Regions from separate parts of the Streptococcus sp. oral taxon 061 genome, predicted to be linked through region 1. Evidence: predicted binding sites of a transcription regulator. Region 1 holds the regulator's gene; the other holds the start of a gene.
The links. The regulator NrdR, encoded in region 1, represses ribonucleotide reductase genes. The targets are predictions, from matches to a motif close to ACACNATATATNGTGT.
Positions count from the first base shown of each region.

Region 2: nrdD (anaerobic ribonucleoside-triphosphate reductase) is a predicted target of NrdR. The motif match lies at 5,080-5,095, and genes of this name have one in related genera.

Region 1 is NZ_CP058258.1:252,980-261,084, reverse strand. Features, by position in the region: gene dnaI (primosomal protein DnaI) at 1-782, opposite strand, end outside; gene HW271_RS01270 (DNA helicase) at 783-1,952, opposite strand; gene nrdR (transcriptional regulator NrdR) at 1,953-2,426, opposite strand; gene HW271_RS01260 (GntR family transcriptional regulator) at 2,569-2,934, shown strand; gene HW271_RS01255 (ABC transporter ATP-binding protein) at 2,938-3,633, shown strand; gene HW271_RS01250 (hypothetical protein) at 3,649-4,380, shown strand; gene HW271_RS01245 (LrgB family protein) at 4,450-5,145, opposite strand; gene HW271_RS01240 (CidA/LrgA family protein) at 5,142-5,516, opposite strand; gene HW271_RS01235 (MarR family winged helix-turn-helix transcriptional regulator) at 5,698-6,078, shown strand; gene HW271_RS01230 (DUF4649 family protein) at 6,173-6,394, shown strand; gene trxA (thioredoxin) at 6,409-6,723, shown strand; gene HW271_RS01220 (MIP/aquaporin family protein) at 6,813-7,481, opposite strand; gene HW271_RS01215 (DUF4011 domain-containing protein) at 7,894-8,105, opposite strand, start outside.
Region 2 is NZ_CP058258.1:1,679,888-1,687,992, forward strand. Features, by position in the region: gene rplC (50S ribosomal protein L3) at 1-230, opposite strand, end outside; gene rpsJ (30S ribosomal protein S10) at 313-621, opposite strand; gene HW271_RS08350 (uridine kinase) at 887-1,519, opposite strand; gene nrdG (anaerobic ribonucleoside-triphosphate reductase activating protein) at 1,516-2,112, opposite strand; gene HW271_RS08360 (GNAT family N-acetyltransferase) at 2,118-2,618, opposite strand; gene HW271_RS08365 (hypothetical protein) at 2,656-2,796, opposite strand; gene nrdD (anaerobic ribonucleoside-triphosphate reductase) at 2,808-5,015, opposite strand; gene HW271_RS08375 (damage-inducible protein CinA) at 5,141-6,694, opposite strand; gene HW271_RS08815 (hypothetical protein) at 6,739-6,873, opposite strand; gene mnmG (tRNA uridine-5-carboxymethylaminomethyl(34) synthesis enzyme MnmG) at 6,961-8,105, opposite strand, start outside.

The DNA of each region.
Region 1 (8,105 bases):
TTTTCCAAATCTTCAAAATTGAAGTTGGAAGTGAAAAAGGTCGGTAAATCTTCCTGCATACGATACTGAAGAATCACTTGCAAGATTTCATCACGGACCCACGGTGTTGATTGTTCAGCACCAATATCATCCAAAATCAAAACTTCAGCTTGCTTAATCTCATCCACCAAAGTCTTAACATTTCCATCACCAATAGCATTTTTGACATCAATAACAAAGCTCGGATAATGGAGAAGAGTTGATGAAACACCACGTTTTTCTGACAAGTCATGTGCTAGGGCAGCGACCATAAAGCTCTTTCCTACACCAAAGTCTCCATAAAGATAAAGACCTTTTCGTATGCTAGGAAAATCTTCAACAAAACCTAATAGTTTTTCAAAGACTGGTAGACGTCCTAAATCATCCAAATCAACTTGGGCTAAACTAGCTTTTTTAAGACTAGCTGGTAGATTGATCAGTCTTAGGCGGTTTTTAATAGCAGCTTCTTTTTCTGCAGCGATTAGTTCTGGAGTCTCTTCATAAGCGACATCTGCATATCCATGATTCATGACAAGAATCGGCTTATAACCTCGCGCCACATAGTCTGTATCTCCGCGAAGGAACTTATCACGCTCGGTGATATATTGGTTGAACTTAGAGATACTACGATTCAATTCCTCTTGACTGAGGGATTTCTTCTGGATAAAAGTCGCAACGTCAGGATCTTTCACGATTTGCTGGACTAAATCCTGATACTGAAAACGGCTCGGCTGACCTTTTAGCACGTCTCCTACACTTTCCATCTAGTCTCCTCCTTTTTCTAATCGGGCTAACATTTCTTTTTTCTTACGCTCTAATTCCAAACGAGTTTCTTCGCTTGTCTCATTCCTATATTCTGGATTGCTCCATTTAGGGACATTGTTTTTCACTGGAGCTGTCTTAGCTGATTTCTGCGCCTGCCCTTTTTGATTTTTCTCTCGAATCCTAAGTACTGCCTCTTCAGCAGAACGAATCTTGTTATAAGAGTAATCATTGGCCACTTTCATGGCATATTTTTCATTGAGATTGGCCGAATCAACCTTGTTGAAGGTCAATAGTATAACGACATTGATAACTTCATCAAGCAAGCCTAGGTCTGCCATCTGTTTTAGCAAATCGCGTTCGGCTTGGATAATTCCAGCATTTCGGGTTTGTTTGATTCCCGCTAAAAATTCTAGGGCCGTTTTACTTTTAGCTTCTCGGATAATGGTCGCTTCTTGAGGACTAAAATCCGACGAAACTGGTTTTTGCGCTAATTTTTCACGCATGCGCTTGACAGAAACAACTTGTGAAACTGCTGTTGATTTGGCCAATTGATAAGTCTCAAACCAGGTCCATTTTTTCTCATCAGCAATTTTAAACAACTCCAAGACATCTGACTGTTCATCTTGGAAACGGAGATTATCTCTCGCCATGAGCTGACGAAAATGCTCCAAATCAAAATCATTTTTAAAATCAGCTTTTACTGGTGTCTCATCATGACTAGCCAATTCTTCTATCTCTGGAAAGGCCTGACTCAAAGGAACGGCCAAAGGCTCTCCATCTGCCTGCTCTTGGCGCAAATCAGAAACTGCTGGTTCACCGATTTTTTTCTCCAATAAGGTACGATAAACCGTATGACGCAAGAAATCTGAGCCAGAAAGCGTTGGATGAATAGCAAGTTCATAGACGTCACCCTTTTGATAGAGGGTAATCAGGTTGAAGGCTGATAAGATTTTAAAGGCTTTTAAAAGCCTGTCCATCCCAAAATTGAGATGGTTGAGAATAGCTGCAAACAGGTGTTCTTTTTGTCCATCATCCCAAAAAGCTAAGGTATAAAGGTAAAGACTCAGCGCATCCTGACCGATAATCGGGAGGTAGCACTGCACCAAAGTTGTGGGATCTTGCGACACCCGATTATTCTTTAGAAAAGAAAAACGATCATTAGGCTTCATTTATTTTTCCTTTTTCTTCTTTGAAGATTGCGTAATTTGTTTGAGAAGATTTTCGAGCTCACTCACGTCCTTAAAGCTACGATAGACACTAGCGAAACGAACATATGTGATTTCGTCGAGTTCAGCTAACTCTTCCATGACGAGCGAACCAATATCTTCGCTCTGAATTTCATTATCATTGCGACTGAGGAGTTTTTGTTCGATACGATTGACTACCATGCCAATCTCATCACTAGACACCGGACGTTTTTGAGCCGAACGAATAATCCCGTTAAAGATTTTATCTCTGGAGAACTGCTCCCGTGTACCATCCTTCTTGACCACAACCAGCGTTCTCTCTTCTACACGTTCATAGGTCGTAAAACGATGCTGACATTCTTCACACTCACGTCTTCTTCTAATCGTATTTCCTTCTTCAGCCTGACGGCTATCGATAACACTTGATTTAGTAGCGCCACATTTTGGACAACGCATGCCTTCCCCTCCTTGTCGTTTTCTTTTCATTATATCATTTTTTAAGCAATTCCCAAAATAATTCTCCTTTTAGCTTGACAAGTTTTTTGTTTAGTTGTATTATTTAAGTGATACAAAAAGAAATTGTAGAAAGGAGACTGTGATGTCCTGGACATTTGATAACAACAAACCCATTTATTTGCAGATAATGGATAAAATCAAACTGCAAATCGTTTCCCATAAACTAGAACCCAACCAACAACTGCCAACTGTCAGAGAACTGGCTAGCGAGGCTGGCGTCAATCCTAATACCATCCAACGTGCCCTATCAGATCTAGAAAGAGAAGGCTTCGTATACACCAAGCGGACTGCAGGTCGTTTTGTCACCGAGGACTTGGACCTAATCCTCCAATCCCGTAAGCAACTATCTGAAGAACAACTGCAGCAATTTGTAACAGGCATGGTAGAATTTGGCTATGAAAAAGAAGAACTACCAACTGTTTTGAGAGATTATATTGAAGGAGTTTAGACTATGACCTTGTTAACATTTGAAAATGTTTCAAAATTCTATGGAGCAAGCCCTGCTCTTCAAAATGTTTCCCTTGAAATCCCAGCCGGAAAGATTGTTGGACTCCTTGGCCCAAACGGTTCTGGAAAGACAACCTTGATTAAACTAATCAATGGCTTGTTACAACCTGATGGTGGGCGCATTCTTATCAACGATATGGAACCAAGCCCAGCAACTAAGGCTATCGTTTCTTATCTACCTGATACGACCTATCTCAACGAACAGATGAAAGTCAAAGAAGCTCTTACCTTTTTCAAGACCTTCTATAAAGATTTCAATCTCGAACGTGCTCAAGGTCTTCTTCGTGACCTTGGTATCGATGAGAATAGCCGTTTCAAGAAACTCTCAAAAGGGAATAAAGAAAAAGTTCAGTTGATCCTTGTCATGAGTCGTGATGCTCGTCTATACATCCTTGACGAACCTATCGGAGGAGTCGATCCTGCAGCTCGTGACTATATCTTGAACACCATCATCAACAACTACTCTCCAACTTCGACTGTCTTGATTTCAACTCACTTGATTTCAGACATCGAACCAATATTGGATGAGATTGTCTTCCTCAAGGATGGAAAAGTTGTCCGTCAAGGAAATGTGGATGATATTCGCTACGAATCAGGAGAGTCTATCGACCAGCTCTTCCGTCACGAATTCAAAGCCTAGATAAAGGAGATTCTTATGTTTTGGAATTTAGTTCGTTATGAATTTAAAAATGTCAACAAATGGTTTTTAGCCCTCTACGCTGCTGTACTATCCCTATCTGTCATTATAGGAATTCAGGGCAGTACCCTCTCAAGCACCTATTATCAAGACAAGGGCGTTGTCATGTTAGTCTTTCTATCTCTGGTTTTTGGGGGTCTGGTTATTACTTTGGGTATCTCAACCTTGATCTTGATTATTCAACGATTTAAAGGAAGCGTATATGATCGTCGTGGCTATCTAACACTAACCCTTCCAGTATCTGAACACCAGATTCTTTCCTCTAAACTCCTTGGAGCCTTTGTTTGGTCTTTGACAAGTACACTGGTCTTTCTTTTTAGTCTTTACATCATCATATCCATGATTCAACCAGACGTCTTAATATCCAACTTTGCCGAGTTTATTCTCAAAAATTATCAAGATGATTTCTGGTTAGCCTTGATTTCCTATATCGTTAACACTCTTGCAAGTATCCTTTGTATCTACTTTTCTATCTCTATCGGTCAACTCTTTAATGAATACCGTACAGCTCTTGCGGTTGTCGCCTACATCGCTATCCAAATAGTCCTTGGTTTTATCACTCTAAATCTTCGCATCGATTTCGACTACAATTGGGTATTATCCTTTGAAATTTTCAAGGACTTAATCCTTAGCGTCGGCTTCTATCTCGGCACCTACTATATCTTAAAGAACAAAGTAAACTTACAATAATGAATGAATCCCCTAGCAAATAAAGCTAGGGGCTTCTTTTTACACAAAGAAATATAACATTATTATTTTTTAGCTCAATATCAAACCTGCTACGATGGGACTGACAAATACGTAGAGAATACCGGTGACACCGATAGCCAGGCCACCCATAGCCCCCGCAACAGCTCCATAGCGAAAAGCTGTCCCAGTCCCAACTGCGTGACCCGTTCCTCCAAGAGCAAGACCAACAGCTACTGGGTCGTCTATTTTTAGCCATTTTAAAAGTGTTGGTCCAATAACGCTGGTCAAAATCCCAGTTGCTACCACAACTACCAAAGTGATTGTCGCTATCCCTTGTAGCTTATCCGTAATTCCAACTGCCATGGCCGTCGTTACAGACTTTGGGAAAAGCGAAATCGCCAAGAAGAAATCCATACCGAAAAATTTTGCAACTAAAGCTGTAAAAATGGTATTCACAATGACTGCTAAAAAACTCCCAAGTAAAATACTTCTAACATGGTGCTTCATGAGGTGAAAACTTTTATAGAGAGGAATCCCGAGTGCTACTGTCGAAGGTACAATCAAGTTATTCAGATAAACCCCACCTTGATAATAGGCAGCGTAAGAAATACCAGTCAATTTCAGAAAAGCGATGATAAACAAGGTTGCTAGCAGCAAGGGAGTCGTCAGAGGATGAGGATATCGTCTAAAGATAATCATGCCCCCGAGATAGGCCAGGATAGACAAGGCTATCCCAAAAAGTGGATTGGATACAAATTCGCTCATTTGGCACCTCTTTCTTCGTAATCACCTTCATAACGCTTTTTGATAAACTGAACGACCAACGCAATCAAGATAATATTGATAACTGCTGCAAAAAAGACAATCAAGACAATGGGCAATAAATAGGGAGCAATCACATCAAATTTCTCCATAATCCCAACTGCAGGAGGCAAAAATAGAATAGTCATATTAGCCAGGAGAAAATTCCCAACCATGTTGACATGACGTACCCGCAACCACTTGAACTGCAAGGCTAAAAATAAAATAATCAAACCAATAATGCTTCCAGGGATAGGCAAATGGAAAAAGATAGAGATTCCCTCACCAATCAGTGAAATGACAAAGAGAATCATTAACTGAACATATAACTTCATCGTTTACTCCACAAATAGACTTTCTGCATACCAGTTTACTACTTTTTCAGAAAATTTCAAGGAAATACACAAGAAACATCCTTCTTGCTATCTCATCTAAAAAGTTGTATACTAATTGCGTGCGCAAGCATCTTAGATCTATAAAGCTATTTACAACTATTATATAGGAAAGGAGATTGATGTGACTTACTTAGATAAGTGGTTTGACTTCAACCGCCGACAAGTAGAATTAGAAGCTATTTTAGAGCAAACGATCGCTGAGCAAAGCGAACAAAGTCTAACGCTCAAAGAATTCTACCTCTTGCACTTTTTAAATCAGGCTCAAGAAAAATCTTTGAGACAGATCGACCTGCCTGACAAACTCCATCTGAGCCCAAGTGCTGTCTCACGGATGGTGGCACGCCTAGAAACCAAAAACTGTGCTTTACTGAGTCGGAGATGTTGTGACCAGGATAAGCGAGCCAGTTTTATCTGCCTCACTAGTGAGGGCCAGACGACTCTTGCTTATCTACAAAAAGCAGTCGAAGAAAGTCTTGAAACAAAAGCAGACTGGTTGTTCTAAATTTTTCAAAAAAACTTGCGTGCGCAATCAATTTTATTGACATTTCTTTTTCCAAGGAGTAAAATGAAGACATGATTTAGCAAAGGAGAATCCTATGATTGAAATCACTTATCTGGATGCCAGCAAGCAAGAGAGAACAATGACCTTCGATTCATACGAAGAATTTGAACGTTCTCAACATGCCTGCCTGATTGGTGTCGCAGACTATTACCCTGTCCAAAAACTAACCTACAAGGGCCATGTTCTGGACTACCATGGGACTTATGGAGATGTTTTCTTCTATCTCATGAAACAAGATTTAAGCCAATATAACTAAAAAGGAGAAATACTATGGCAAAAGCAATTACAGATGCAACATTTGAACAAGAAACAAAAGACGGATTGGTCTTGGTAGACTTCTGGGCAACTTGGTGTGGTCCATGTCGTATGCAAGGTCCAATCTTGGACAAATTATCTGAAGAACTTTCAGAAGATGTCTTGAAAATCGTTAAAATGGACGTTGATGAAAACCCAAATACAGCTCGTTCATTTGGTATCATGTCTATCCCTACTCTACTCTTCAAGAAAGATGGCCAAGTTGTCAAACAAGTTGCAGGTGTCCACACTGCAGAACAAATCAAAGCAATCGTTGCTGAATTGAGTTAATTATAAAATCCCTCACCTCTTATCGTGGGGGATTTTAATATATAAAAAACCTACTCTCCTGTATGAAGAGTAGGTTTTTTGAGTTTCAATTATTCTTCAGTTCCAAGGAAGTTTTTAGCAACAAGAGCTGCAAGAACTCCACCAACGATTGGTGCAAGGATGAAAATCCAAACTTGTTGAAGGGCTGCGCCACCTACCAATACAGCAGGAGCCAAGCTACGAGCTGGGTTTACTGAAAGGCCAGTAATATTCAATCCAACAAGAATCAAAGCAGTCAATGACAAACCGATCACCAAACCAGCAATAGCGCCATTACCTTTGCTTGCTGAAGTCACAGTCATGATAACCAAAACAAACAAGAAAGTTGCGATTGTTTCAAACAAGAAACCACCAAATACAGTTACTCCATTTGCCAAGGCATTTTCACCAAGGCTTGCAGTTGACATACCTGAATTTGCCAAGAGGAAGAATACAGCTCCAGATGCAAGGAAAGCACCAACTACTTGACCAATGATGTAGTTTACAAGTTCTGAAGATGACAAACGTTTGTTAACAAACATAGCGATAGAAACAGCTGGGTTCAAGTGAGCACCTGAAACAGTTCCAATTGAGAAGGCTGCGACTACGATTGCTAAACCAAAAGCAAGAGCAATTCCAAGGTGTCCAAGTCCTTCAACACCATTTCCAAAAACAACAGCTCCTGTTCCGATGAACACAAGCATAAAAGTACCGATTAATTCAGCAACAAATTTTTTCATGTTAAGTCTCCTTTTTTCAAACTATGTATTAGTCTATCAGAAGAAGGAAAGGGTTTCAAGAAAAGTGCTTGGAAAATATACCAGGATACAAAGTCAAGCTTTCAGACAGGTTATCTACATTAAAAAGCCATCCGAAGATGGCTTTATACTATTTAAACCTAGAATTCTTAATTAAATACAATCAGATATAGAATGAAGTAAATAACTATCAATACTAATTCTACTGCAAGTTCAAATCTAACATCACGACCTTCAACTGCATTTTTTAAAATAGCCACAGCTAAGCCAAATATAATGATAATTAACAATCCTAAAAGCACCATTCTAAAATAACCTTCCTCTTCCTCTTTCTACACAATCTTTAATACTATACCTTCCTATACCTTCTGGATTATAGTTATTAGCACCATGCTTATCTTGTAACTGATTCTATTATTCCTCCTTTAATCACAATTCTATCATGGGCTATTAGTAATCTAAAGGCCGAACTGTAAACATCTATATAGCCTTGAGTAAGACGAAGTTTCCCAAATACCTCTTTATTAATATAGCGCATCAAATCCTTTACATTATAGCCAACAAATCTAGATGCAACTAACATAATAATATTAGATAATTCATATA
Region 2 (8,105 bases), 340 kb from region 1:
TTAGGAGCCGTGTTAGCTTTTGCTACATGTCCTTTAGCAGGTTTGTTGCTCAATACTTCGCGTTTGTCATCGAAACCAACTTGGATAGCGTTGTAACCATCTGTTTCAACAGTTTTAACTTGAAGAACAACGTTTGGAGTTGCTTCGATAACTGTTACAGGGATCAATTCGCCAGCTTCAGTGAAGATTTGAGTCATTCCCACTTTTTTCCCTAAGATTCCTTTTGTCATGAGAAAATAGTTCCTTTTCTATATTTTTTATTCAAAAAGTTTTTAACGAGCGTTTTTTATGCTCAAGGTATCAAGCTTTAAATTAAAGTTTGATTTCTACGTTTACACCACTTGGAAGATCCAATTTCATCAAAGCGTCAACTGTTTTTTGAGTTGGGTTGATGATATCGATCAAACGTTTGTGTGTACGCATTTCGAATTGTTCGCGAGAATCTTTATATTTGTGAGTCGCACGAATGATTGTGTAGAGGCTACGCTCAGTTGGAAGTGGGATTGGACCCGCAACTTGTGCACCTGTACGAGTAGCTGATTCTACGATTTTTGCAGCCGCTGTGTCAAGCGTACGGTGTTCGTAAGCTTTCAAACGGATACGGATTTTTTTGTTTGCCATCTTTTTCTCCTTTTCGTCTATTTAAGATAATAGGCTAGCTCCACAAGAAAACCGACGCGCGTTGCGTGGCAATGCAACCGAGCGTGTCGCAACCTCTTGCATCAAAGCTAAGGCTGTAATTTACAGCACCATAATAGAATAACACAAAGCCCCTGCGATTGCAAGGGATTTGACAGGATTTTTTAAATTTTTTAGATGAAACTGTTTTCTTATTGTCCCTTATCTCAAAAAGGCATAAATGAAGAGCAAATTTTTATTTTTTCTTCTATATAATATTCATAATATTCGTTTCGATCTGAAATTTATCATTCGATTGTTTTATCAAGATATCTGTTTTTGACTCGGTTTCTTTATAATATTGCAGATACTGTTCTCGTCTCATTTGCTGACTAGCCAATATAAAGGATGCATCGCCATTTCTCACAGCCGTATCTCGAGCTAGACGCCTCTTTAATTCTGTCTCTTCATCCGTATAGAAACAAATGGTTTTGTCAAAGAGTTCCTTGGGTAGAAAACCCACAGACATCCCTTCGACTATCAGAATTGGTTTTGCTCCCGATAATACCTCACTAGCCTTCCAAGGTTCTTCGATAGTCAAGACATCCATACCCGCTTGCAAGGCTAGAATATCTCTCTGTAAGCTTACCAGTTCATGTGCCACTGGTAAACATGCTGTCACCTTTTGATCCGGTGTCTCTTTAGGCACCACCAAATGTCGTCCCGAAGTAATATAGGGATCTGTCTCTAGTAAATTTACCTTTTTAGAATCAAGTTCTTGGTACAATTCTTGAGCAAAAGTTGATTTCCCTGAAGCTCCATGACCGTAGATACCCAGCGTTTTTACTTTTCCCGACTCTATTTCAGATACTAGTCTTTTTATTAACTCTTTTTTCTTCATTCTCTCTTGACCTGTTCATAGTTTTGCTTGCCATCGTTAAGCTTGTCCCAAATAACTACTTTTCCACTTTGCAGAGATTTTTGTACATCGATGATTCGTTGATTGGAAGAACCACGAAACTGGAGCATGAGATTGCGCTTGTTTTTGTCATAGCGACCATCGACTAGGATATCAATCAGCGATAAAAGCTCCAATTTGTCAGGCGTCTCCAACATCATTTCTTCCCAAGTGTAGCCCGTCCAAGACCAGATATCTTTTTCTGGTAACTCTTTTCGAATGCGTTTAACGAGAGGCAAAAGAATTCCAGTATTGAGGAATGGCTCTCCACCGAGTAGGGTCAAACCTTGAACATAAGGCTGGGCAAGATCTGCCATAATCTGTTCTTCCAACTCTGGTGTATAAGGAATCCCGGCATTAAATGACCAGGTCGCTACATTGTAGCAACCTTCACAGTGAAACATACATCCTGCTACATAAAGAGAATTGCGCACCCCTTCGCCATCGACAAAGTTAAAAGCCTTATAATCAATAATACGTCCCTGACTAAGCTCCTCACTCTTCCACTCGCCTGGTTTTGGTGTATTCCATGTCATACTTTCTACTCCAACTCTATCCAATAGCGCTCCGTTCCATTTCGAACATCCTCTAACTTCCCACCATTAGCTAAGATAACAGCTCGGCTGGCAGGATTTTCTGTGCTACAAGTCACAAGCGCTCGTTTGATATTCTTTTCCTTGGCAATTTGTAGACCTTGTCGGAGGGATTCTTTGGCGTAGCCTTTGCCCCTTTCAGAGGGACGGATGGAGTAGCCAATATGGCCAGCATGATTCAGCAATCCCTCATTTAGTCTCAGCCGTAAATTTAAAAAACCTAAAGCATGATCTGATTTATCAAACAATACGAACTGAATTGATGGAACACGATTTTTAGGCAATTTTATTCCCATTTCTTTATTAAGGTTAGTTTCTAGCCACTCCTCATAATCAAAGTTCTCAGCATCCCAAAATCCACCATCGTGGGCTGATTGAGTCTGTTCAAACTCTGCCATCATGTTTAGAATGGTTTCTTTATCTGCTAATGTTGGTCTGCGTAATTCCATGTATTCCTCCCGCTATGAGAAAAGTGAGAGGGGACTCTCACTTTTTCTTGTTCTTATTCAAAAATTGTTCTCTAAGGCTGGCTACTCGATCTTTTTTATTGACTCCACCCTTTGAATGCTTTTCGTGGAATCGTTGAACCAAGGCCTTACCCTTATCGTCTAATTGATATTTTCCCATGCTATCTCTTTCTAATTTCTTACTTCATGCCCTGCTGTTTTGATAGTAGAACCGTTCATGTGTTTGACACGCGCAGCAATTTCCTTGTGACGACCATTCACCATCGGACGTGCTTGAGGATTCCCTAAATAACCACAAGTTCGTTTAACAACATCTACTGTTTTAGGATCATTATTACCACAGTTAGGACAAGCAAATCCTCTCTCAGTTGGTTCAAAATCTCCTTCAAAATCACACTTGTAACAGCGGTCGATCGGAGTATTAGTTCCGAGATAACCTACACGGTCATATGCATAGTCCCACACAGCTTCCAAGGCCTTTGGATTTTGTTGGAGAACTGGGTACTCGCAGTAGTGGATAAAGCCACCAGATGCACCCGCTTCTGGGTAGACTTTCTCAAAGTCCAATTTTTCAAAAGGTGTTGGATTTTTGCGGACATCATAATGGAAGGAATTTGTGTAGTATTCTTTATCAGTAATGTCTGGAATAGAGCCAAATTTCTCTGTATCCAAACGACAGAATCGGTCCGTCAAACTTTCAGACGGTGTAGAGTAGATAGAGAAGTGATAGCCATATTGGTCTGACCACTCTTCTACTCGATGTTTCATGTCTCGAATGATATCAAGGGTGAATTCTTTAGCTTCTGGATTGGTTTCCCAATTGTTGCCAAAGAAGACTGTCGCCACTTCATAGAGCCCGATATAGCCAAGCGAAACAGTAGCACGGCGATTCTTAAAGAGTTCGTCAACACTTTCTTCCTTACCAAGGCGGCGTCCGAAGGCTCCGTATTGATAAAGAATTGGTGCATTAGCTGGAGTGGCTTCCTTGGTCCGCTCTACACGATAGACCAGTGCATCTTCTGCGATATTCATCCGCTCATTGAAGATTTCCCAGAACTTGTTCATGTCGCCTTCAGACTCGAGGGCGATACGAGGAAGATTGACTGTTACCACACCTAGGTTCATACGACCAGAATTGACTTCTACTCCATTTTCATCCTTCCAACCTTGGAGGAAAGAACGGCATCCCATCGGAACCTTGAAAGAACCTGTCAACTCGACAATCTTATCATAAGACAAGACATCTGGGTACATGCGCTTAGTTGCACACTCAAGAGCCAACTGCTTGATGTCGTAGTTAGGTGAGCCTTCCTCTAAGTTAAGACCTCTTTTAAGAGTAAAGATGAGTTTAGGGAAGATGGCTGTACGATGTTCTGAACCAAGCCCCTTGATACGAATGTTCAGGATTGCCTTTTGAATTTCACGTTCAAAACGACTGGTCCCTAAACCGAAACCAAGAGAGGTAAATGGCGTTTGCCCATTTGATGTAAAGAGGGTATTAATCTCGTACTCTAGAGATTGCATAGCATCGTAGATGTCTTTTTGGGTTTTCTTCCAGGCATATTCTTGGCGCTTGTCAGGCAGAACCCATTCCTCCGCATCCTTGAGGTGCTTTTGGTAATTTTTCTCTGCATAAGGAGCCAAGACTTCATCGATACGGTCAGCTGAACAGCCTCCATACTGGCTAGAAGCAACGTTTGCGATGATTTGTGAAATCTGTGCTGTCGCAGTTTGGATAGATTTGGGGCTCTCTACCTCCGCATTTCCAATCTTAAAACCATTTTCCAACATGCCCTTGAAATCAATCAAACAACAGTTGGTCATTGGTGTGTAGGGGCTATAATCCAAATCATGATAATGAATCTCACCTTTTTGATGGGCATTAGCCACATGTTTAGGAAGCATTTGAAGTCCGATGGATTTTCCAACAATCCCTGCAGTCAAATCACGCTGGGTATTAAAAACATCGCTATCCTTATTGGCATTTTCATTGACAACTGCCTGATCTTTACTGAGAAGTTTATGAATACTAAAGTTGATATCTGTCGCTTTTGAGCGCTCAAAATCCCTTTGAGTCCGATAGGTGATATACTCCTCAGCCAAGGCGTATTCTTTTGCTTCCAACAACTCGTGTTCTACGATATTTTGGATTTCATAGATTTTTACACCTTGTGGGAAACGGCTATGAATCTCTTCGACGATACGTTCAACTAGAGTACTAAGTCGTTTTTCAACCAAAGGGGTTACATCCATAACCTTTTCAGCAGCCTTATGAAGCGCTTTGTCAATCTTGTCTACATCAAAAATTACACGTCTGCCGTCACGCTTTTCGACGAATAAAGTCGGATCAGGGACAGCCTTCTCTTCCAATACAATCATATCCATACCCTTTTCTTAAATATAATATTGATTCTAAAAAGTATTATATCACTAAAAAAATAAAAATCAATATCTTGTGTCAAAAAATAAAATTTTTTTAAAATTACACAAGATATTGATAGTTTTTATTTTAATTTATAGAGTTTAAAATCTTTGAATTCACTTTGAACCGCTTGATAATTTTCAGCTAAAAGCTGCTCAACTTCTGTCCAAAGAGTTGTTTTTGTATTTACTACAATCATCTTTGGTTGATTATCTCGTAGATCATTTACAAGCTTAGTACGATTTGCATCAAGTCCTGTATGCAATCTAGGCGATAGCAACTGACTAGCTGACAAGCGTTCGCTAGCTTTATAGCTACTTGTCAGATTATCCCAAACATAGATACGATCTGTAGCTTGAGTTTCCCCTTTGACCTTAGATTCAATGCTTGTACGTTCTTGATATTGTTCCGCATGGAGCAAATATCGTGATACTACAGGTGCTAAAAATAGGTAAGCCAGAGCTAAAATTGGCAGATAGGCATTTCCTTTTAGAAAAGCTCCCCATACCGAAGTTTCTTCTCTAGATCGTCTACGGCGATTCGCTCCTTCTGGCTTCTCTGTTGAAATTCGTGTCAGCAAAAGAAGCGACAAGAAAGGAAGGAACTCAACCATACGACTACCATTGATAAGATCTGTAGAAAAAATTTCTAAAACTAATACCAAAATGACAGCTATTGCAGCAGAGATTGATAAGACCGATTGCTTCAATGGTTTATATTTGAAGAGACCTGTCAATGCCAATGTCAATACTCCGAGACCTATCGACAACAATCCATAGAAGAGGATATTGTCGAATAATCCTGAGTTAGACGTAAAGTTTAAACTATCTAATGGATAGAGGATTTGACTAATGGCATTTCCGAAACTGCCTTTATAAGCTGTATAATATCCGATTGGATAAAAGAAGATTGAAAAACCAAGGCCCGCTGCAAAAAATTGATAAACACCATGAGCTAAATTATTGCGACCAACATTAAAAGCTGTTACAGCAAAAAACAAGACAAAGGCGTATAAAGTTGTGACCAAAGGTGCAAAGAAAAATGCTAGAGCTAAGCTAGCTCCAATACGGATAAATCCTTTGTCAAGGCTTGGTTCTGCCAAATAAGATGTTACTAAACTTAAGGCATAAAACAAGAATGGGAGTGCAAGAATAGTTGCATAGCCTCCACCAAAACTAAGAGCACTAGCCAGGACATAAAAGACTGTCAATACTTGTTGCGATTGCTTATCTTGTCCAGTCAGATTGAAAGCAGAACGGAAAAGAAAGAATCCGGCACCTACTAAGGCTAACCAATTAAAGACGGCAAACAAAATACTGCCCTTGGTTAAATACTGTAAAAAGTAATAGAGGAGGCCACTAGTCCCAAAATAATCTGCGTAGATATCCCCACTCTGATGCATAGCCCATCCAATATAGAAATCTTGAGCCTGCTCTGGACTAGTCAATCCTAGCACAAAAGGAAGAGCTACAGACACAAGTACCGCTAAAGTGCTCCAAATTAGGATTTTGAATAATGGTAAGCGAGCAGATTGTCGTGTTTCAAACTCTTCTCGCACCTCTCCCCCACCTGAATTATCTTGATTTCCAGTCCAAGTTGGGATTGGTTCGTCTTCTAATCTGCCATATACGTTCATTCGCTCTCTCCTATATTTTAATTTGTTCTAGTATATCAAAAAGTCTAGTTCTTGTCAGCCTGCTGAGGGCATTTGTTCAGCTTTTTACAGAGATTAGCGAAGTATTCAATCTCATAAAAACGATGATAAGACGCTTTTTTATAGGCTTCTAAAAAAATTTTTTCTTCTACTGTCAGCATAGTCATTTCTCCTTTTCTCTTAATTCGAAAAATGAAGAAAAAACTAAAAAAGCTGAAGCCCTCAATAGAGAATTCAGCTTTTTATTTTTAGTCAGCTTTTTTTTCTAAGTTTTTAGAAATACTTCGATTTTTACCTTCTAAGTACACCATAAGAATGGAAATATCTGCTGGGTTTACACCTGAAATACGGCTAGCTTGGCCGATGGTTTCTGGATTGATAAGCTTGAACTTCTGACGAGCTTCAGTCGCGATAGAGTCAATATCATCCCAGTCAATATTCGCTGGAATTCGTTTTTCTTCCATGCGTTTCATCTTGGCAACCTGATCCATGGCTTTTGAGATATAGCCTTCGTACTTGATTTCGGTTTCAATCAATTCGATAATCTTGTCATCCAATTCTTCGGCAGCAGGTCCGATGAAGGCTACCACATCTTGGTAAGAAACTTCAGGACGACGAAGGAATTCCTTGGCAGTCACCGCATCTGTCAATGGCTTGAAGCCCATCGCTTCAACCTTAGCGTTAGTTTCCTTGACCGGCTTGAGTTTGATGCTATCCAAACGCTTCATTTCATTTTCAAATTGATTTTTCTTGATTTCAAAACGAGCCCAACGTTCATCGTCCACAAGACCAATCTCGCGCCCCATTTCTGTCAAACGCATATCAGCATTGTCATGACGGAGGATGAGGCGGTATTCTGCACGACTGGTCAAGAGACGGTAGGGTTCAATGGTTCCCTTGGTCACCAAGTCATCAATCATCACCCCGATATAGCCGTCACTGCGCTTCAAAATTAACTCAGGCTTGCCTTGGATTTTCAGAGCCGCATTGATACCTGCGATAATCCCTTGGCCTGCTGCCTCTTCGTAACCAGATGTACCATTTGTCTGACCAGCTGTGAAAAGTCCTGAGATTTTCTTGGTTTCCAGAGTCGCACGCAATTGATGAGGCAAGACCATGTCATACTCAATAGCATAACCTGTACGCATCATCTCTGCATTTTCCAAACCTTTGATAGAATGAACCAGATCACGCTGGACATCCTCAGGAAGACTGGTTGAAAGTCCTTGGACATAAACTTCTTCTGTGTTTCGTCCTTCTGGCTCAAGGAAAAGTTGGTGGCGTTCCTTGTCTGCAAAACGCACAATCTTGTCCTCAATTGATGGACAGTAACGAGGTCCCACTCCCTTGACCACACCTGTAAACATAGGCGCACGATGGAGGTTGTTTTGGA